Regions from separate parts of the Bacillus stercoris genome, predicted to be linked through region 1. Evidence: riboswitches for the same ligand, from Rfam matches in the RefSeq annotation. Region 1 holds a riboswitch; the other holds the start of a gene.
What was found. Region 1 has a riboswitch for S-adenosylmethionine ahead of metK (methionine adenosyltransferase). Riboswitches for the same ligand answer to the same signal wherever they lie in the genome.

Region 1 (11,241 bases):
TCTAAAATCTTGGCAAGCCGATTGGACCACCATAACAAAGCGGCGAGGCACGTGCCCATAAACGTTCCAAGCAAAAAGCCTAGCACCGTTTCGAATAAAGTGACGCCGATGTGTGACAGTAATGAACCGTCACCGAGTTTCTCCAGCAATAAACGCCATACAGCTGATGGAGAGCTGAAGATCAGCGGATCGATCCAGCCTTGCCTGCTGGAGATTTCCCAGCCTGAGAAAAAGAGAATAAATATGGCAAGCTGAAAGGAATGGACATTCCACTTTTCCTTTTTTTGTTTGAATTGATACTGCTCATGAAGCAGATCAATGGTTTCTTTGCTGTTTCTCAAGAGAATTCAGCTCCTTCCATATCGTTTGAAACAGCGTCTGGAAGGATGGCTCCTGGCGGGCGTCAAAAGGCATCATCGAGGCCAATTCCTTAGGAATGGTAAAAATCTGATGGATGGTGCCCGGCTGATTCGAAAATAAAAAGATCGTATCGCTCATCGCTATCGCTTCCCCTATATCATGAGTGACAAGCACTGCTGTTTTTTGATATTCCTTTAATGTGCGGAATACCAGGTTTTCCAATGACAGCTTTGTCTGAAAATCAAGCGCGGAAAATGGCTCATCCAGCAAAAGCAGACTTGGATCTGGCGCAAGAGTTCTTGCAAGCGCGGCCCGCTGGCGCATCCCGCCTGACAGCTCTTTCGGATATTTTTTCTCCACATCTATGAGGCCGAACTCAGGCAATAGGCCGAGTGCAGCGGCCTTGCTTTCTTCTGTCAGCGTGTCGGCGATTTTTAAACCGAGAAGCACATTTTCCTCGATAGATTTCCAGGGAAATAAGTAATCCTGCTGAAGCATATAGCCAATGTTATGTTCTTTTTGATTCGGCTCACGGCCTTCAATCAGAACTCTGCCTTCCGATGGCTCAATCAAACCGGCAATAATGGAAAGCAGTGTTGTTTTTCCGCAGCCGCTTGGGCCGAGAAATGAGATGAAATCACCTTTTTCGGCATCGAAATGAATATCCCGCACAGCCGTTGTTTTTTCTTTGATAGAAAAGTAAGTATGGGTTACATGGTCGACATGTAAGAAAGACATAGATGGCGCCTCCTATTTCTCCGAGGTGACTTTTTCAGCAATTTCTTTATTTACAAGCTGATTGTATGGAATGTGCTTCGGCAGTTCTCCCGCTTGATCCATAATGTCTTGGAGCAGCTCCCATTCTTTTTCGTTAAGCAGAGGATCTGGCGAATATGAATGCTGCTTTTTATAGCGTTCAATGGATGTTTCGATGACGTCTGGGTCGGTATCATCAAATTCATCTTTAATGGCATCTGTGATGTCCTTCGCAGAATGATTTTCAACCCACTGCTGCGCCTTGTAAATGGCTTTTGTAAACTTGACGGCTGTGTCTTCATTTTTCTTCAGGTAGCTTTGTTTCGCCATAAAGGTCGTGTAAGGAACCTCGCCTGATTCTTCTCCGAATGAAGCCACGATATGGCCGATGCCTTTTTTCTCAAAGAGAGAAGCCTGCGGTTCAAAGAGCTGTACATACTCACCGGTTCCAGAAGCAAACGCATTGGCAATATTGGCGAAATCTATGTTCTGGACGAGGTCTATATCCTTATGCGGGTCAATCTTATGTTTGTTCAGCACATACTCGCCGACCATTTGAGGCATGCCGCCTTTTCGCTGGCCGAGAAACGTTTTTCCGTTCAGCTGATCCCAGTTGAAGTGTTCAACATCTTCTCTCGCGACAAGGAACGTCCCGTCTGTCTGAGTCAGCTGGGCGAAGTTAATAACGGGGTCCTTAGCCCCTTGCGCCTCGACATAAATAGATGTTTCTGACCCGACAAGCGCGATGTCGGAGCCGTTTGAAAGAAGTGATGTCATCGTTTTGTCTCCGCCCCAGGTCGTATTCACATCGACATCAAGCCCTTCTTCCTTGAAAAATCCTTTAGACTCGGCAACATATAAAGGTGCGTAAAAAATAGAATGGGTCACTTCAGCCACTTTAACTTTGGTCAGCGTTTCTTCTTGCTTGCAAGCTGCCAGGGCGATCATCAGAAAGATACTGCCGACACAGGCGAAGCCCAGCCTTAACGATTTGTTCACATAGACAACCTCCTTATTTAGCATCAAGTTAATATCCTTTTTTGCTTTACATATCGTATGATGGGTATAAAAATGTGTGAATGCCTAATCAGTTTCACCGGATGTAATTTTGGAGTAAGGAAAGCATATAGAAAAAAGGAGGCGGCTGTTTTGATTGTAGAGAAAAGAAGATTTCCGTCGCCAAGCCAGCATGTGCGTTTGTATACGGTCTGCTATCTGTCAAATGGATTACGGGTAAAGGGGCTTCTGGCTGAGCCGGCGGAACCGGGACAATATGACGGATTTTTATATTTGCGCGGCGGGATTAAAAGCGTGGGCATGGTTCGGCCGGGCCGGATTATCCAGTTTGCATCCCAAGGGTTTGTGGTGTTTGCTCCTTTTTACAGAGGAAATCAAGGAGGAGAAGGCAATGAGGATTTTGCCGGAGAAGACAGGGAGGATGCATTTTCTGCTTTTCACCTTCTTCAGCAGCACCCAAATGTCAAGAAGGACAGAATTCATATCTTCGGGTTTTCCCGCGGCGGGATTATGGGAATGCTCACGGCAATCGAAATGGGAAGGCATGCGGCTTCATTTGTTTCCTGGGGAGGCGTCAGTGATATGATCCTTACATACGAGGAGCGGCAGGATTTGCGGCGAATGATGAAAAGAGTCATCGGCGGAACACCGAAAAAGGTGCCTGAGGAATATCAGTGGCGAACACCGTTTGATCAAGTAAACAAAATTCAGGCTCCCGTGCTGTTAATCCATGGAGAAAAAGACCAAAATGTTTCGATTCAGCATTCCTATTTATTTGAAGAAAGGCTAAAACAATTGCATAAGCCGGTTGAGACGTGGTATTACAGTACATTCACACATTATTTCCCGCCAAAAGAAAACCGGCGTATCGTTCGGCAGCTTACACAATGGATGAAAAACCGCTGACAATGAAATATGGTATGATAAAGAAAAAAGAGAACGAAAGGGGATCTCACTTTGGGAATGCCTGTTGAATTTAATACACTGATTGTGACAAAAGGAAAAGAAGTTCGCATAGATGAAAATATATTCACGTTAGAGAAGGACGGATACCGTGTATATCCGATGGAGATTCCGATGGATGTGCGCAAAACAAAGCTTGGCGAAAAGTCGGGCACAGCTGAAGTGCAGAAGCTTCAATGGGAAGGCGGCCGGACGCTCATTACGTACAAGCTGACTTCTTTGCATTCTGTCAATTAAAACAAGCCAAGAGCTAATTGCTCTTGGCTTTTGCTTTTTAAACGAGAGGGCCGCCTGCCTGTGCAATGGCATCTGTATGTGCGAACTTTTTAAAATTCTCTTTGAATTCATTTGCAAGGTAGAATGCCTTTTCTCTGTATTCTTCCTTGTTGGCCCACGTGTTTTCAGGCTGAAGGATGTGATCAGGAACGCCAGGAACATGAGCCGGGATGTGCAGGCCAAAAATATCGTCAGTTATGATTTCTGCATCCTCTAATTTACCTTCAATCGCTGCTTTGACCATTGCTCTTGTGTAAGAAAGCTTCATTCGTTCGCCAGTGCCATAGCCGCCCCCGGTCCAGCCGGTATTGACCAAGAAAACGTCTGCGCCGTGTTCATCGATCTTTTTGCCGAGCATTTCAGCATAGACGTGAGCAGGAAGCGGCAGGAACGGTGAGCCGAAGCAAGTGGAGAACGTCGTTTCAGGTGACGTCACACCTCGTTCAGTTCCGGCAAGCTTGCTCGTGTAACCGCTCAAGAAATGATACATCGCCTGTTCCTTCGTCAGTTTGCTGATCGGCGGCAGGACTCCGAAGGCATCAGCCGTCAAAAATACAATTGCAGACGGATGGCCTGCCATGCTTGGAGTCACGATGTTATCAATCATATGGATCGGGTAAGCTGCCCGCGTGTTTTCAGTATAGAAGGAATCATCATAATTGGCTTCACGTGTGTCTTCATCAACAACGACATTCTCGAGAACTGATCCGAAACGGATTGCGTTAAAGATCTGAGGTTCCTTCTCCTCGCTTAAGTGAATGCACTTAGCGTAGCATCCGCCTTCGATATTAAAGACGCCTGTATCAGACCAGCCATGTTCATCGTCACCGATCAGCTTGCGGTCAGCATCGGCTGAAAGAGTGGTCTTTCCTGTTCCTGACAGTCCGAAGAAAAGGGCGACATCACCTTTTTCACCGACATTGGCGGAGCAGTGCATGGATAAAATATCTCTTTCAGGCAGCAGGAAATTCATAATGGAGAAAATGGACTTCTTCATTTCTCCGGCATACTCTGTTCCCCCGATTAAAATCGTCCGTTTTTCGAAAGAGACAATAATAAACGTTTCGGAATGAGTGCCGTCTGTTTTTGGGTCCGCTTTGAAATGCGGAGCAGAAAGAATGGTGAACGGCTGCTCAACTGTTTTCTTATCATTGCCTTCCGGACGGATGAACAGCTGCCGCGCAAATAAATTGTGCCATGCGAACTCATTTACGACAGTGATCGGCAGCCTGTATTTCTCGTCTGCTCCCGCAAATCCTTCGAAAACAAACAGCTCATCTCGCTGTTTCAGGTAGCTGACAACTTTCGTATAAAGTCGATCAAACGCTTCTTCTGAAATCGGCTGATTCACCGGGCCCCAATCGATCTTATTTTTCGTGCTTTCTTCCTCCACGATGAATTTATCTTTAGGTGAACGTCCTGTGTAAGCGCCTGTTGTCGCGCGAACAGCACCCGTGGATGTTAAAATGCCTTCGTTTCGGGAGAGTACTTTTTCTGTTAGCTGTGCTGCTGATAAATTATGACGCACATTTGGACTTGTTAATAAGGCTTGTAAATCAGCGGTCAAATCAACTGAGTTCATATGAAACCTTCCTTTATCGTTTTTTGTGTTTTGCTAATTGTGAATTAGTATAACATATATTTTCAAATAGTCTATACTATTTATCATTTTTTGTGTGTGCATTTCCATTGTTTTCCCTCAATATAGGTGCCTATTTCTTCTGAATCATATTGACATTGCAAACCCTTTTACGATAAGATATTTCATTGAGCGGATACTCTTATCCCGAGCTGGCGGAGGGACAGGCCCTATGAAGCCCAGCAACCGGTTTCTCTGTTATTTATTATGTTGAACTGAGTGAGACAACCAAGGTGCTAACCTGTTGCAAGGTTGTATGATTCCTTGAGCGATAAGAGTGAAAGGCACAAAGACCAAACCCTTTCCTCGATGGAAAAGGTTTTTTTATTTCATAAATATGCCAATTAACATTCTCTAATATAACGTTACATTGTATAAGAGGGAGCGAGTTCCGTATCATATATGCAAGGTCTATCGGGAGACCTTGTGCAGGAGGAAGCAAATCATGAGTAAAAATCGTCGTTTATTTACATCAGAATCTGTTACGGAGGGGCATCCAGATAAAATCTGTGACCAGATTTCTGACAGCATTTTAGATGAAATTTTAAAGAAAGACCCTAACGCGCGTGTTGCTTGTGAAACATCTGTGACAACTGGTTTGGTTCTTGTCAGCGGAGAGATCACAACATCTACGTATGTTGACATTCCAAAAACAGTGCGCCAAACCATTAAAGAAATCGGATACACACGTGCGAAATACGGATTTGATGCGGAAACTTGTGCGGTTTTAACATCAATTGATGAGCAGTCTGCTGATATCGCAATGGGTGTAGACCAAGCGCTTGAAGCCCGTGAAGGCACAATGAGCGAAGAAGAAATTGAAGCGATCGGTGCTGGTGACCAAGGTTTAATGTTCGGTTATGCGTGCAACGAAACGAAAGAGCTTATGCCTCTTCCAATTTCACTTGCTCATAAATTAGCCCGCCGCCTAAGTGAAGTCCGTAAAGAAGATATTCTTCCGTACCTTCGCCCTGACGGCAAAACACAGGTAACGGTTGAGTACGATGAAAATAACAAGCCTGTCCGCATTGACGCGATTGTTATTTCAACTCAGCATCACCCTGAAATTACACTTGAGCAAATTCAGCGTAACATTAAAGAACATGTCATCAATCCGGTTGTTCCTAAAGAGCTGATTGATGAAGAAACAAAATATTTCATCAACCCAACAGGACGTTTCGTAATCGGAGGCCCTCAAGGGGATGCGGGACTTACAGGACGCAAAATCATCGTTGATACGTACGGCGGCTATGCACGCCACGGCGGAGGCGCGTTCTCAGGAAAGGATGCGACGAAGGTAGACCGTTCTGCGGCTTATGCAGCAAGATACGTTGCGAAAAACATCGTTGCGGCTGAGCTTGCTGATTCTTGCGAAGTACAGCTTGCTTACGCGATTGGTGTTGCACAGCCTGTGTCAATCTCAATCAACACGTTCGGTTCCGGAAAAGCTTCTGAGGAAAAACTGATTGAAGTTGTCCGCAATAACTTTGATTTACGACCTGCCGGCATTATCAAAATGCTTGATTTACGCCGTCCGATCTACAAACAAACTGCTGCGTACGGCCACTTTGGACGTCACGATGTTGACCTTCCATGGGAGCGTACAGACAAAGCGGAGCAGCTGCGTAAAGAAGCGTTAGGAGAATAATTTTATAGCCGCTTACTGGTTAAGCGGCTTTCCTTTTTTATCGTTGTATTCATGTTTATTTTTTTACATAACTGTGAAACCAAATACTATTCACAGCGTCTATAAATAGGGGTTCAATGATGACAATTTTAATTATGGAGGCAATACTATGTGTGGATTTGTCGGGGTTTTTAACAAGCATCCGTTAGCTCAAACCGCTGATCAAGAAGAACTAATCAAACAAATGAACCAAATGATCGTTCACCGCGGTCCTGACAGTGATGGATATTTCCATGATGAGCACGTCGGATTCGGATTCAGACGTCTCAGCATTATTGATGTAGAAAATGGCGGACAGCCTTTATCATATGAAGATGAAACATATTGGATTATCTTTAACGGGGAAATCTATAACTATATTGAACTGAGAGAAGAGCTTGAAGCAAAGGGGTACACATTCAACACGGATTCGGACACAGAGGTTCTTCTTGCGACTTACCGTCATTATAAAGAAGAAGCGGCGTCCAAATTGCGCGGTATGTTTGCCTTTCTGATTTGGAATAAAAACGATCATGTGCTTTATGGAGCAAGAGATCCATTCGGCATTAAACCGTTGTACTACACAACGATCAATGATCAGGTTTATTTTGCCTCAGAGAGAAAAAGTTTAATGGTTGCTCAGAATGATATTGAAATAGACAAAGAGGCATTGCAGCAGTACATGTCTTTCCAATTTGTTCCTGAACCAAACACGCTTGATGCCCATGTGAAAAAAGTAGAGCCGGGTTCACAGTTCACAATCCGCCCGGACGGCGATATCACATTCAAGACGTATTTCAAAGCGAACTTCAAGCCGGTTCAGACTGAAGAAGACAAGCTTGTAAAAGAAGTCAGAGACGCGATCTATGACTCTGTAAACGTTCATATGAGAAGTGACGTTCCTGTCGGTTCATTCCTGTCTGGCGGAATTGATTCTTCCTTTATTGTGTCTGTTGCGAAGGAATTTCATCCAAGCTTAAAAACATTCTCAGTCGGCTTTGAACAGCAGGGCTTCAGTGAAGTCGATGTAGCGAAAGAAACTGCAGCGGCGCTGGGCATTGAAAATATCAGCAAAGTCATTTCGCCTGAGGAATACATGAATGAGCTTCCGAAGATCGTATGGCATTTTGATGACCCGCTTGCTGATCCGGCAGCGATTCCGTTGTACTTTGTTGCAAAAGAAGCGAAAAAACATGTAACGGTTGCTTTATCAGGTGAAGGAGCGGATGAGCTCTTCGGCGGATATAACATTTACCGTGAACCGCTTTCGCTCAAACCATTTGAACGCATTCCGTCCGGCCTGAAAAAAATGCTTCTGCACGTTGCTGCCGTTATGCCTGAAGGGATGAGAGGAAAGAGCCTTCTTGAGCGCGGCTGTACTCCGCTTCAAGATCGTTATATCGGTAACGCGAAAATCTTTGAAGAGTCTGTCAAAAAGCAGCTGTTGAAGCATTATAATCCGAACCTTTCATATCGCGATGTGACGAAGACTTACTTTACAGAAAGCAGCTCGTACAGCGATATCAACAAAATGCAGTATGTCGATATCCACACTTGGATGCGCGGCGACATTTTGTTAAAAGCGGATAAAATGACGATGGCAAATTCTTTGGAACTGCGTGTGCCGTTCTTAGATAAAGTCGTATTTGACGTCGCTTCAAAAATTCCTGATGAGCTGAAAACGAAAAACGGCACGACGAAGTATCTTCTTCGCAAAGCCGCTGAAGGAATTGTGCCTGAGCACGTATTAAACCGCAAAAAGCTTGGTTTCCCTGTACCGATCCGTCATTGGCTGAAAAACGAAATGAACGAATGGGTGCGAAATATTATTCAAGAAAGCCAAACGGATGCATATATCCATAAGGATTATGTCCTTCAGCTTCTTGAAGACCATTGTGCGGACAAGGCTGATAACAGCCGTAAAATCTGGACTGTACTGATCTTTATGATCTGGCACAGCATTAATATTGAAAAACGGTATATGCCTGAAGAGCTGAGCCATCAGCCTAAAGAAGTCATCTTTGTGTAACAGACAACAAGGCTTTCGATTAGTCGAAAGCCTTGTTATTATCCTTTTATTTCTCCATCATCATTGATTTACCCAATCCACACGCAATATTCAGAAAAATGATTTAATGATATTTTTTTCTAGGGGAGAAGAAAGCATGCAAAAACAAAAACAAGAGCTGCACCGCGGACTCGAAGAAAGGCATATTTCTTTAATGTCTTTAGGAGCTGCCATAGGAGTGGGGTTGTTCCTCGGCTCCGCATCAGCTATTCAGTTAGCAGGGCCAGGTATTTTGGTAGCATATGCCGCAAGCGGCCTGGTCATGTTTTTTATTATGAGAGCGCTTGGGGAAATGGCCATTCAAAAACCGGTTGCCGGTTCCTTCAGCAGGTATGCGCGTGATTATTTGGGACCGCTTGCAGGCTATTTAACAGGGTGGAACTACTGGTTTTTATGGGTTGTCACCTGTATGGCTGAAATTACTGCTGTCGGCATCTATATGGGGTTCTGGTTTCCTGATGTGCCAAACTGGATTTGGGCATTATCGGCGCTGATCATTATGACGGGTGTTAATTTCCTGGCTGTCAAAGCTTACGGCGAGCTGGAATTTTGGTTCGCATTGATTAAAATTGTCGCGATCCTATCTATGATTGCTGTCGGTTTATTGATGATTATTGCAGGAGTCGGCAATGGGGGCATTGCAACCGGAATCAGCAATTTATGGAATAACGGAGGATTTTTCCCTCATGGAATAAAAGGGGTTTTATTGTCGCTTCAAATGGTGATGTTCGCCTATTTAGGGATTGAAATGATCGGGGTGACGGCTGGCGAAGTAAAAAACCCGCAAAAATCGTTAGCCAAAGCAATCGATACAGTATTTTGGCGGATTTTGATTTTTTATGTAGGCGCTTTATTTGTCATTATGTCTATTTATCCGTGGCAGGAAATTGGCTCCCAGGGAAGCCCATTTGTTCTCACATTCCAAAAAGTGGGTATTCCATCAGCTGCAGGCATCATTAACTTTGTCGTGTTGACGGCCGCGCTGTCTTCATGCAACAGCGGTATTTTCAGCACAGGGCGGATGCTGTTTAACTTAGCGGAACAGAGAGAGGCGCCACAAGCATACGGTCAGCTGACAAAAGGCGGCATCCCGGGTAAAGCTGTTCTGGCTTCAGCGGGCGCTTTATTAGTCGGAGTGCTGTTAAACTACGTTGTCCCTGCGAAGGTATTTACTTGGGTTACAAGTATTGCGACGTTCGGAGCGATTTGGACGTGGGCAATCATTTTGCTTTCTCAAATCAAATACAGGAAAAGTTTGAAGCCCGAAGAAAAGAAACACTTAAAGTATAAAATGCCTTTCTTTCCGTTTACGTCTTATGTGTCATTGGCATTTCTGGCATTCGTCGTCATTCTTATGGCTTACAGCCCTGATACAAGAGTAGCCGTGATTATCGGGCCGATATGGTTTCTCATCTTGCTTGCCGTGTACTATGGAAAAGGTTTTCATAAAAAAAATGCGGCTAATGACAGTGAACGAAATATCAGCTGACAAAAAGAGCTCCCAGTGGGCTCTTTTTGTGTGCTCATAGAAAATAGAGAACAGGAAAGAATAGGTATGTGTTTTTGCAGAGGCTTTTTACAGTTTTGTGATAAGATAAAAGTCATACGTTTATATGTTTAATGCGACATGTGAACGTTTTATGGAAAAATTGAAACCCGAACCGTCATGACGTCCGGGTTAACGATGGTTATTGCTTTCAAATATAATTTGAAAAATGGTAAAGTAAGACGAAGCAGGTCTTATGTTTGTTGAAGTGATTTATAATATTGGCCCTTTTCTACATATTCTGACCGTATTCTTTGCATATCTTTTCGGTCTTCTTCCGTCAAAGGGCGGATGACTTTTGCAGGGCGGCCGAAGGCGAGATGGCCAGGCGGAATAATTTTTCCGGGCGGGACCAGACTGCCGGCACCAATAAAGGCGCCTTCGCCAATTTCGGCTCCGTCTAAAATGATTGAGCCCATGCCGATTAAGGCGTTCTTGCGGATGACAGCACTGTGAAGTGTAACCTGATGGCCTATCGTGGCGTCATCTTCAATGAGCAGCGTCTTGTTCGGGCTTTGGTGGAGGCAGCTCAAATCTTGGATATTGACTCTGTTTCCGATTCTGGTCGGCGCAACATCTCCCCTTATGACAACAGAAAACCAAACGCTGGACTGTTCTCCGATCACGACATCACCGATAATTGTTGCATTGTCAGCTATAAAGGCTGTTGGGTGGATATCTGGCATGTGTTCCTTATAAGGGTAGATCATAAGATTCATCCTTCTTTCTCTATTTAAATTTCGTATGAGGTGAAGAGCATGTGGACCTGGAAAGCAGACAGACCTGTTGCAGTGATTGTAATCATTCACGGGGCAAGTGAATATCACGGACGATATAAATGGCTGATTGAAATGTGGCGATCTTCGGGTTATCACGTTGTCATGGGCGATTTGCCTGGACAGGGAACAACGACAAGGGCAAGAGGGCATATTCGCTCTTTTCAAGAATAC
Region 2 (11,241 bases), 1.8 Mb from region 1:
TATATGATACCGTATGGTCTTATGTAGTGCCGCTGGCGATCCCTCTTTTGCTGTTTCAGATCAATGTGCGGCAGATTTTTAAGGAAAGCAGGCGTTTGCTGTTTATTTTTCTGATTAGCTCCGCTGGCACTGTGCTTGGGAGCATTCTTGCTTTTTTTCTGCTCAAACAGCATATTCCTTATCTCGATAAAATCGGCGGGATGATCAGCGCCTCTTATATCGGCGGCGGGGTCAACTTTGCGGCGATGGCGGCAAAATTTGAGACGCCTGGTGAATATGTGTCAGCTACCGTTGTGGCTGATAACTTTATGATGGCACTTTTGTTTTTTATATTAATCAGCATTCCTGCACTCAAATGGTTTCAGCGGCACTATGCCATGCCGTTTGAGGAGAAAGTGAAAGCCAAAGGAAACAGCGAAAACAGTGCTGAAAGCTATTGGAAACGGAAGGGTATCTCCTTAAAGGATATTGCTTATAATGCCGGTGCTGCTTTTGCTCTTGTTTCGGTTAGTGTGAAGGTTTCCGGCTATTGTAAAAGCGTTTTTTCTCATCCTCTTTTGACCGGAACGCTTGGCGATCAGTATCTAATGCTTACGTCTTTAACTGTTCTTATCATTTTTCTTTTCCCGCGTTTTTTTGAAAGGCTCAATGGATCTCAAGAGCTTGGAACCTTTTTGATTTATTTGTTTTTTGTGGTGATTGGCATTCCTGCAGATCTGCGCTTAATCGTTACCAATGCGCCTCTTATTCTATTATTTGTGTTTATCATTGCGATCAGCAATTTAGCGGTTTCCTTAGCTGTCGGAAAATTGTTCCGCGTTCGGCTTGAAGAAATTCTGCTCGCCGTCAACGCTGCTGTCGGGGGACCGACGACTGCGGCTGCGATGGCAATTGCCAAGGGATGGCGGGAGCTTGTCGCTCCGATCATGCTTGTCGGTACGCTCGGCTACTTAATCGGCAACTATGTTGGCACTTTTATGGGAAATTGGTTTTCTTCCTTCTTATAAAAAGGATATTTGCATTTCCCTGAGAATAATGTAAGAGGAATCTGACATGAGAACGGAGAGGTCACTGTATGCTAAAAGGAAAAACCATTTATGTTAGACCTTTAGAAGTAACGGATGCCGAAGAAAATCTGCGGCTGCAAAGCGAAAATCGAGATTTCTTCGAACAGTTTTCTATGATACGCGCAGACGATTATTATACGGTTGAGGGGCAAAGAAAACGAATAACTGAGTATCAGCAAAGACTTGAGAAAGATGAAGAATATCATTTTGGCATTTTTACAGTGTCAAACGAAAGATTAATCGGAACGGTTTCACTCTTTCAGATCCTCCGCGGATCGCTGCAAACTGCGTTCGTCGGGTATTTTTTAGACAAGGTTCATAACGGAAAGGGAATTATGACAGAGGCTGTCAGATTGGTTGTTGATTATGCGTTCCGCGAATTGAGACTTCATCGAATTGAAGCCGGTGTGATGCCCCGTAATCTCGGGTCCATGCGTGTTTTAGAAAAAGCGGGATTTCATAAAGAAGGCATCGCCCGAAAAAACGTAAAAATTAATGGCGTTTGGGAGGATCATCAAGTCCTCGCGGTTTTGAATCCTGATGATGAACAATAAAAGAAGCCGGGCCATCCCCGGCTTCTCAGCGTGTCGACGAACCCTCGCATTCGTTGTCAGTCCTGCGCGTTAGTGCTCACGAATTATAACATTCGCTCCGCTCCAATGCTCGTTCTTCCTAGACTTCAAAGGTTTTCAATCACGCTGAAAAGATGACAAAATCCTAAAACAGAAACCGTTTTAGGACTTTGTCTACAATCTGAGAAGCCGGGCCACCGGCTTCTTTTTAACGAACCGCCACTGGTGCAATTTCTTTCAGCGCTTGTTCGAAATCGTGCTCTAAATCGTCTGCATGTTCGACTCCCACACTAAGACGGAGCAGGCCATCAGTAATGCCGCGTTTTTCACGCTCTTCCTTAGGCATTGCCGCGTGAGACATCGTTGCCGGATAAGACAAAATCGATTCCACTGCGCCAAGGCTGACAGCGAAGACCGGAAGTGACACATTCTCGACTAATTTCTTAACGGCCTCTTTGCTTTCAAGCTCAAAAGATAGCACTGCGCCCGCTCCCTTCGACTGGCTTTTATGGGTTTCAGCGCCGGGATGATCAGACAGTCCCGGATAATACACGCGCTTGACCGCCGGATGCTTCTGGAAAAACTCCGCAAGCCGCTGGGCTGTTTGGCTCGCTTTCTCTAAACGGACCTGTAATGTTTTTAATCCGCGCAGGACAAGCCAGCAATCCTGAACGCCAAGGACGGCGCCGAACGCGTTTTGCAGCTTATACAGCTGCTTCCCAAGCTCTTCATCCTTGACAGCAGCCAAACCTGAGAGCACATCGCTGTGTCCGCTTAAGAACTTGGTTGCGCTGTGAAGCACAATATCTACACCGAGATCAAGCGGACGCTGCAGTGCCGGCGTCATAAATGTATTGTCCAGAAAGGTCAGGCAGCCATTTTCTTTTGCAAGCTGAACAACTGCTTTAATATCCGTAATCCCAAGTGTCGGATTTGATGGTGTTTCCATATAAATGACCTTTGTGTTCGGCTTGATATTCCGCGCCACTTCATTACGATCCGTCATGTCGACAAACGTATGCTCAATGCCAAACCGAGTCAGCACCTCTGTCACCATACGGAAGGTTCCGCCGTATACATCTTCTGTCACAAGAACGTGATCACCCTGTGACAGCAGTAAAAAGGCTGTTGAGATGGCAGCCATGCCTGAACTGAAAGCAAATCCCCTTGTTCCGCCTTCCAGTGCGGCAATTGTTTCTTCAAGAGCTGTTCTTGTCGGCGTGCCAGAGCGGCTGTAATCAAATGCGCCGAATTCTTCAAATGAAGATTGATGAAAGGTCGAGGCGTGCTGAATCGGCACACTGACCGCCCCGGTTGCGCCGTCTGTTTTAAATGGATTATGCACGAGCTGGGTTTCCAGCGTCCAATTGTGATTACTCAAATGAAACAGCTCCCTCTTTGACCTGAGATAATGCCTGTTTTAGGTCCTCTTTTAAATCTTCCGCATGTTCAATTCCGACAGAAAAGCGCAGCAATCGATTGCAGACCCCGTTTGCGATACGGATCTCTTCAGGAATATCCATGTGCGTCTGGGTCGCAGGGTATGTAATGAAGCTTTCCACCCCGCCGAGGCTTTCTGCAAAACAAATGGTCTTCAGCGCTTTTAAAAATGGGTTGACCCACTCTTCTTTTTGCAGACGGAAGGACAGCATGCCGCCTTTTTCGGGATACAGCACATCTGAAATTTCTTCCTGCTCCTCCAAAAACGCCGCAAGCTCCTGCGCGTTTGCCTGATGCTGGCGCATTCTTAGGCTCAGCGTCTTCATTCCTCTCATCAAAAGCCACGAATCAAATGGCGGCAGGACGGCGCCGATCGCATTTTGATGCTGAAACATTTCCTCTCCGAGCTGCTCATCCTTTACCACGACAAGTCCCGCAAGCAGATCGTTATGCCCGCCTAAATACTTTGTTGCGCTGTGAATGACAATGTCTGCCCCCAGTTCAAGCGGACGCTGCAAGACCGGTGTATAAAATGTATTATCTACGATCAGCAGAAGACCGTGCTCCTTTGTAATCCGGGCAATACGTTCAATGTCCGCCTCCTGCATGAGCGGATTTGTCGGCGTTTCCACAAACACGGCTTTTGTATTCGGCGTCAGCTTAGAGCGTAAACAGTCCTCATCGCTAAAATCATCATAATGAAAGGTCAATCCATATTTTTTCCATTCATTTTCAAACAGACGGTACGTGCCGCCATATAAGTCCGATGAAACGATCAGTTCATCTCCGCTTTTAAACAGCGCCATAATCGTTTGGATAGCAGCCATTCCCGAACTAAAGGCAAGCCCTCTTGCGCCGTTTTCTAAGTTAGCGATCGCGTCCTCAACAAGCTGGCGTGTCGGATTTTTTGTGCGGACATAATCAAATCCGGTTGATTCTCCGATCCCTCTGTGGCGGTATGCTGTTGATAAATAAATAGGAGCACTCACTGTTCCCGTGACTTCATCGCTACGGTTCCCAATTTGAGCTAATTTCGTTTCAACGTGCTGTGACATATAGCTGACACCTTCCCTTTTCAAAATAAAAACCCCTTCTTCATAAGAAGAAGGGGTTTAACGCTTCTTCTTATCTTCCAAGCATAAAAAACGCTTGCTGGATTTAGCACCTTGGCGCTTTGCACATGCAAAACAAGCCGGTTGCTGAGGTTTCTAAGGGCCAGTCCCTCCACCTCTCACGATAAGAAATATCGATTTCAATTTTCTGATTGTTTTATATTAGCGCAATTCACAGTTTATTTCAACACTTTTTTCTTCGTGTGCCGAACCGTTTAAAGAGAGAAATTTCTAATAATTCATGGTACAATAATTGAAAATGCAAGAAAGTATAGTGATGTCCTGGAGGAATGTTTTTATGGCACCAAAAAACGGCACAGTGCAAGAAAAGAAATTCTTTTCAAAAGAGCTTAATGAGGAAATGACCTTACTTGTTTATCTGCCGTCCAACTACTCCCCGCTTTATAAATACCATGTCATTATCGCGCAGGACGGCCACGATTATTTCAGGCTGGGGAGAATCGGCAGACAGGCCGAGGAATTGCTGTCAAAACACGAAATAGACCGGAGCATTATTATCGGTGTTCCTTATAAGGATGTAAAAGAGCGCAGAAACACCTACCATCCGGAGGGTTCAAAATTTTCGGCGTATAAACGGTTCATCGCCCATGAGCTCGTTCCTTTTGCAGATGATGAGTATCCAACCTATCAGGTCGGTTACGGCCGAACGCTGATCGGTGATTCGCTCGGAGCAACCGTGTCACTTATGACAGCGCTTGATTATCCGAATATGTTTGGCAACATCATCATGCAGTCTCCCTATGTTGACAAACATGTGCTAGAAGCCGTGAAACAGTCTGACGATATCAAACACCTCTCTATTTATCACCAAATCGGAACAAAAGAAACTGACGTCCACACGACAGACGGGAACATTCTGGACTTTACAGAACCGAATCAGGAGCTGAAACAGCTGCTGGAGAAGAAGCTTTCCGATTATGATTTTGAGCCATTTGACGGAGACCACAAATGGACATACTGGCAGCCGCTCATCACCCCGGCGCTGAAAAAAATGCTTTAACACTCTATCATACTTTATTTCCAGGAGGGACATAATATGAAATATGGAATCGTTTTATTTCCATCAAAAAAGCTCCAAGACCTTGCAAACTCTTACAGAAAGCGCTATGACCCAAGCTACTCTCTGATCCCGCCACATTTGACGCTGAGAGCATCGTTTGAATGTGCGGAGGAGAAAGCGGATCAGCTCGTATCGCATTTGAGAAACATCGCAAAAGAGTCCCACCCAGTCGTTCTCAAATTGACAAAATACAGCTCATTTGCGCCTGTCAATAATGTCATTTATATTAAAGCAGAGCCGACGGATGAGTTAAAAACACTCAATGAAAAGCTATACACCGGTGTGTTGGCCGGCGAACAGGAATATAATTTCGTTCCGCATGTGACGGTCGGCCAAAATCTTTCCGACGATGAGCATTCAGATGTGCTGGGACAATTAAAAATGCAGGAAGTGTCGCATGAAGAAATTGTTGACCGTTTCCACTTGCTTTACCAGCTGGAAAACGGATCGTGGACAGTTTACGAAACCTTCTTGTTAGGCAGAGGAGAATAATGTTTGGAAGCAGTGATCGCAAAAAATGAAGAACAACTGAAAGATGCTTTTTATGTAAGAGAAGAAGTCTTTGTCAAAGAACAAAACGTGCCTGCTGAAGAAGAAATTGACGAACTTGAAAATGAATCGGAACATATCGTCGTGTATGATGGTGAAAAGCCTGTCGGCGCCGGAAGATGGCGTTTGAAGGACGGCTACGGCAAGTTAGAGCGCATTTGCGTATTGAAAAGCCACCGCTCAGCCGGTGTCGGCGGCATCATTATGAAGGCGCTCGAAAAAGCCGCTTCAGACGGCGGCGCTTCCGGTTTCATTTTAAACGCGCAAACACAGGCTGTGCCGTTTTACAAGAAATACGGGTATCGCGTGCTTTCCGAAAAAGAATTCCTCGATGCCGGCATTCCTCACTTACAAATGATGAAAGACTAAACAGCATCCGGGTCTATTAAGATCCGGATTTTTCCGCATATAAAAAACCGTTCTCTCGTATGAACGGTTTTTTATACATATCGATTAATATATGTGCCCATTCCTTTTTCTCGCAATCTCTTATAAAGAGAGCGCTTACGTTTTGCCTCGTTTACTTTTCTTTCAGCAGCCGTTTGATTCTCCTGCTGTTTTTCAAGTTCTTTGTATACCCGCTGAAACGGGACATAGCTGATTTTTTCGGTTCCGGCATAATCCTGCTTATGTCCAATCGTTCTATTAGCATATTGAGCGTATTGCTGGTTTTGAATGTGACCTGCATATATCATACGATACCCACCCCTCTGCTGTCTCTTTTCCCTTAAACTTACTTTTTGAAACACATTTCTTTTGATATGATAGTCATTGTCTGTAATGAACACCTTTTGATTGGGAGGACCCCTTTTTGAAATGCGCCCGACTGAATGATCGAATTATACATTTACATACATATTCGAGAGAACATTATCAATTCCTCTTTGAAGAAGGAATAAAAGGACATTTATTTTGTTCTCATTGCGGAAATCCCGTTTTGTTACGGCTTAACATCGCCGATCCGCCAAAGTTTATCCATCGCCAGCCAGGCGATTTCCCGGCATGTGAGGAGGCGTGCGCTCCGAAGCCCGCCAAAGAGGAAAAAAAAGAAGATGATCAGGAATCTGGTGTCATTCGTTTGCCAAAGGGAAAAGCGATCGCCGCTGACTCGTCCCCGGCTGTCACGGAATGGCACCGTCCAAGAAGCATTAAACCAGGAACACCATTTGTTCCAAAAACAATAGAACCCAATACGAGCCTTTTTCCGTCTGTCGGTTTAAACACGGATCAGCTGAAAGCTGTCACGGAAACAGAAGGCCCGCTGCTTGTGCTTGCAGGTGCGGGGAGCGGAAAAACACGCGTGCTGACAGCCCGTGCCGCCCACATGATCGAACACTTGGGCATACCGCCGGAAAACATGCTGCTTGTCACCTTTACAACAAAAGCTGTCGCTGAAATGAAAGAGCGTATGGCGAACCAGTACGGATTACAGCAGGCAAAAGTCAGAAGACTTGTCACAGGAACATTCCACAGTCTGTTTTATAAAATCTTATATCATTATGATTCTGCTAAATGGAACGGTGAGCATCTGCTGAAAATGGAGTGGCAGCGGGAACAATATATCAAAAAAGCACTCTATGAGGAGGGCATCGATGAGAAAGAGTTCCCAGTTGACCAAGCTCTGCAGCAGATCGGTTTTTGGAAAAACACTTATGTCCCAAATGAACGCATCCCTCTAAAAGATGAGTGGGAAAAACAAGTTTATCGTTTATATGAACATTATGAACGCCAGAAAAAAGAACATAGCCAATTTGATTTTGATGACATGGCTTCAGCCTGCTATGAATTGTTTATCGAGCGGCCTGACCTTCTGGAACAATATCAATCTCGGTTTACGTATATCTTAATCGATGAGTTTCAGGACATTAATCCGGTTCAATACAAAATCATGCAAATGCTCGCCAGCCCGGAGCAAAACCTGTGCTGTGTCGGAGACGATGACCAGTCCATCTACGCGTTTCGCGGCAGCAATCCGTCTTTCATTCTTGATTTCCAAAAGGATTATCCCGGAGCGAAGACGATCTATTTAACTGCGAACTACAGATCTACGCATCCGATCGTCTCTAGTGCTGACATCGTCGTGAAAAAGAACAAAAACAGGTATGCCAAAACGCTTGAAGCCGCTCGTGATGACATTCAGGTCCCTGTGCTTTTTTATCCTTACGACGAAGAGGAAGAAGCCACAATGGTCGTTTCCGATATCAAAGAAAAAATTCAAAACGGCGCCAGTCCAGAAGACTTTGCGGTTCTTTACCGCACAAACAGCGGGGGCCGCGCTATCTATGAAAGGCTTCATCAATCGTCAATTCCGTATACAGCTGACCGCGGCGTCCAATCGTTTTATAGCAGACGGATCGTCCGTCAGATTCTCGCCTACTTGTATGCAAGCCAAAATGAGGATGACACTGAAGCGATTAAGCACTTGCTTCCCGCCTTGTTTTTAAAGCAGTCCGCTTTGAATACGCTGAAGGCGCTCTCGATTACCGAAGACTGCTCGATGATTCAAGCGCTGGCCAAACTGCCTGATCTGAAGCCGTTTCAGCTTGACAAAATCAAGAAAATCGTACCGTTTTTCGCAAGCCTGCGCACGATGAAGCCTGTAGAAGCCATCACCTTTGCAGAAGGAAAAATGGGCTTCTCCGAGTATCTAAAAAAACGGGGCAATGAGGGCAACAAGCTAGAAAAAGGCTCCGATGACCTGCGTGATATCAAGGTCGTCGCCAAGAAGTTCAAAACGATTCCTGACTTTCTTGCCCACGTGGATCATATGAGGGCCGCTGAGAAAAACAGAACGGATGAACATGGCGTTCAGCTGATGACCATTCACCGGTCAAAAGGCCTTGAATTCAAAACAGTCTACGTGTTAGGCACTGTAGACGGCTCAATTCCGCACGATTTCTCATTAGAAACGGCAAGAAAAGGAGACGAGGCCGCTCTTGAGGAGGAAAGACGCCTTTTATATGTAGCGATGACACGGGCGAAACAGCATTTATATTTGTCTTGCCCCGCAAACAGGCGCGGCAAAACAGCCAACCGCTCAAGATTTTTGTATCCCCTGCTACAGAAAGCAAGACAGCCCTTGCATCATTAACAGCCCGGCAGATTACTGCCGGGTTTTTACCGTAAAAAAAGGCCTGCTGCAGTGAATCAGCCAGGCCATCTGCTTATTTATTATCCATCATTTTAGAAATCGTGCCAAAATCAAGCTTTTCTTTTCCGCTTGTAATAGATTCCACGATTTTATCTTCTAATTCTTTTGGCACGCGTCTGTTTGCCAGCTGCGCTACGCGGTTAATGACACTGCGCACTGTATTTTCATCTTTAAAATTAGCGTTTTGGAGTGATCCGGCAAGATTCATTACATCCTGCATCTTCACACCTGTTTTCTTTTCGATATTCTTAAAAAATTGATTATCCATAATGCGCCTCCTTTTGGCGGAGTAATACGGTATTGTATGAATGCACATAATACAATGTGCTTTTCCAACATTTTTAAAAATAAACACAAGGCAAGGAAGTACGGGTTATAACCCGTACTTCCTCAATACATCTTAAAAGAAAGATGCACCTACGATGATGAGGAGAATGAATAATACGACCAACAAAACAAATGTTGAACCATAGCCGCCGCCGTAACCGCCGGCATAGCCACCGTAGCCGCCGCAGCAGCCACCACCACCGAATCCGTATCCAAAGCCCATAGATAAGCACCTCCTTTACTCTCTATACACTATGTGAGCTGCTTGGATTGGCTTGGATATTCGCATAGGGCGTTTGCGGATTTACGATTGATCATATTGAGCTTGATGTTTTTTAAGTAAGGCCTCTGTTTTTTCAGCCAACGCTTCAATCTCATCTTCAAATTCCAGACCTGCTTTATCAAATGCATCCAAGTCTTTTCTGATGCTGCCCATCGTGTCTTCATGCTCTTTTTGCTTTTGTTCGTGCGGTTCATACCTTCCTTCTATCCATTTTTCAAACTCATTCACTTTGATCCCCCCGCTTATGATATATGCCGGTTGCGGCCGCCCTGTTAAAAAACAAAAAACCGGAGTTCTCCGGTTTCTTTGCCAGGCTATTGAGGCTTTTTCTTTTTATTTCCGCACCCGCAGCCCTTCTTTTTTATCTTTTTTGATTGATACGACGAATCTGTATATGGAGATTTTTGGGAAGGTTTATTATATTGATTCATTTTTGCTCCCTTCCTTTCCTTATGTCATATATGCTACTTTATGCGTATCCTGACGGAAAGTTGCTGGTGGGAATGCCTCATTCCTGCAGCCATTTTGATACAAGCGTTTCTATGATGCCGGCAAGGCCCGCGATCGCCAAAAGTAAAATCAGCCACTGCGCTGCTTGCGGGATCAACGCCTGGCATAAAATCAAAAAGCCGGCGCACCATACGCCTGTGCACCAATAGCAGCTCAGCAATTCCCCTATAAACGCCCTGAGACCAGTTCCTTTAATCACGATATAGGTTTCAATGTTCCCGTCCGCATCCTTTTCCTCCTTCTCTTCATGAAACAGACTGCGAAGCGGCGCCATAATCGTGTCAAACACCAGCAGGCGAGCAAGCCGAAAGACCGCAAGCGAAAGAAGAGCAATTGTCAGTCCATTAATAACCACTCGTTCACTCCTTTGCCAATCATGATCCCTTCACATATATGCGAAAACCCTATTCTTCATGAATTGTATCTTGTCCGGAGGAAAATTGGTTATTTTTATTATTCCGCTCTGCACCCCATTTGCATTATATAGAGTATGGATAAGAAAGGAGTGAAGGTTATGTCATTTGAAGAAAAAATCGAATCCCTGCACCCTGCAATATTTGAGCAATTATCAAGCGAATTCGAGCAGCAGATCGAAGTGATTGATTGCGAAAATATCACAATAGATACGTCACATATAACATCTGCCCTTTCTATACAAGCCTTTGTGACAACCATGATTATCGTGGCGACTCAGCTCATTATCGCCGACGAGGATTTGGCTGACGCAGTGGCAAGTGAGATTCTTATTCTCGATAGCTCACAAATTAAAAAAAGAACCATCATTAAAATTATCAACAGCCGAAATATCAAAATTACTTTGTCTGCTGACGAGATAATAACCTTTGTACAAATCTTGCTTCAGGTGTTAAATAGCATTCTCAGTGAACTAGACGTCCTTTAACCCTTTCTTTTTCACAAACTTATAAGACGAGGTGAAAACAAATGTCAGATAATGACAAATTAAAAGAAGAGCTTGCGAAGCTTCCAGAAGTTGATCCAATGACGAAATTGCTGGTCCAAAATATATTTTCTAAACATGGTGTGACGAAAGACAAAATGAAAAAAGTATCAGACGAAGAAAAAGAAATGCTCTTGAATCTTGTAAAAGACTTACAAGCTAAATCACAAGCGCTAATAGAAAACCAAAAG

Region 2: it holds a riboswitch for S-adenosylmethionine, as region 1 does, so the genes downstream of both, metI (cystathionine gamma-synthase/O-acetylhomoserine thiolyase) here and metK (methionine adenosyltransferase) in region 1, are expected to answer to the same signal.

The regions. Positions count from the first base shown of each region.
Region 1 is NZ_CP121861.1:1,262,344-1,273,584, forward strand. It holds gene QA442_RS06590 (ABC transporter permease) at 1-341, opposite strand, end outside; gene QA442_RS06595 (ABC transporter ATP-binding protein) at 316-1,098, opposite strand; gene QA442_RS06600 (ABC transporter substrate-binding protein) at 1,111-2,115, opposite strand; gene QA442_RS06605 (alpha/beta hydrolase family protein) at 2,266-3,039, shown strand; gene QA442_RS06610 (DUF2584 domain-containing protein) at 3,091-3,333, shown strand; gene pckA (phosphoenolpyruvate carboxykinase (ATP)) at 3,371-4,954, opposite strand; SAM riboswitch class I at 5,151-5,289, shown strand; gene metK (methionine adenosyltransferase) at 5,457-6,659, shown strand; gene asnB (asparagine synthase (glutamine-hydrolyzing)) at 6,808-8,706, shown strand; gene alaP (alanine permease AlaP) at 8,843-10,234, shown strand; gene QA442_RS06635 (gamma carbonic anhydrase) at 10,486-11,001, opposite strand; gene ytpA (phospholipase YtpA) at 11,050-11,241, shown strand, end outside.
Region 2 is NZ_CP121861.1:3,084,088-3,095,328, forward strand. It holds gene QA442_RS16080 (DUF819 family protein) at 1-1,007, shown strand, start outside; gene QA442_RS16085 (GNAT family N-acetyltransferase) at 1,076-1,621, shown strand; gene metC (cystathionine beta-lyase) at 1,848-3,020, opposite strand; gene metI (cystathionine gamma-synthase/O-acetylhomoserine thiolyase) at 3,013-4,134, opposite strand; SAM riboswitch class I at 4,202-4,322, opposite strand; gene QA442_RS16100 (esterase family protein) at 4,490-5,212, shown strand; gene QA442_RS16105 (YjcG family protein) at 5,249-5,764, shown strand; gene QA442_RS16110 (GNAT family N-acetyltransferase) at 5,768-6,190, shown strand; gene QA442_RS16115 (hypothetical protein) at 6,262-6,516, opposite strand; gene QA442_RS16120 (ATP-dependent helicase) at 6,633-8,912, shown strand; gene spoVIF (sporulation-specific transcription regulator SpoVIF) at 8,986-9,240, opposite strand; gene QA442_RS16130 (YjcZ family sporulation protein) at 9,373-9,522, opposite strand; gene QA442_RS16135 (hypothetical protein) at 9,604-9,810, opposite strand; gene yjcA (sporulation protein YjcA) at 10,091-10,447, opposite strand; gene cotV (spore coat protein CotV) at 10,607-10,993, shown strand; gene cotW (spore coat protein CotW) at 11,035-11,241, shown strand, end outside.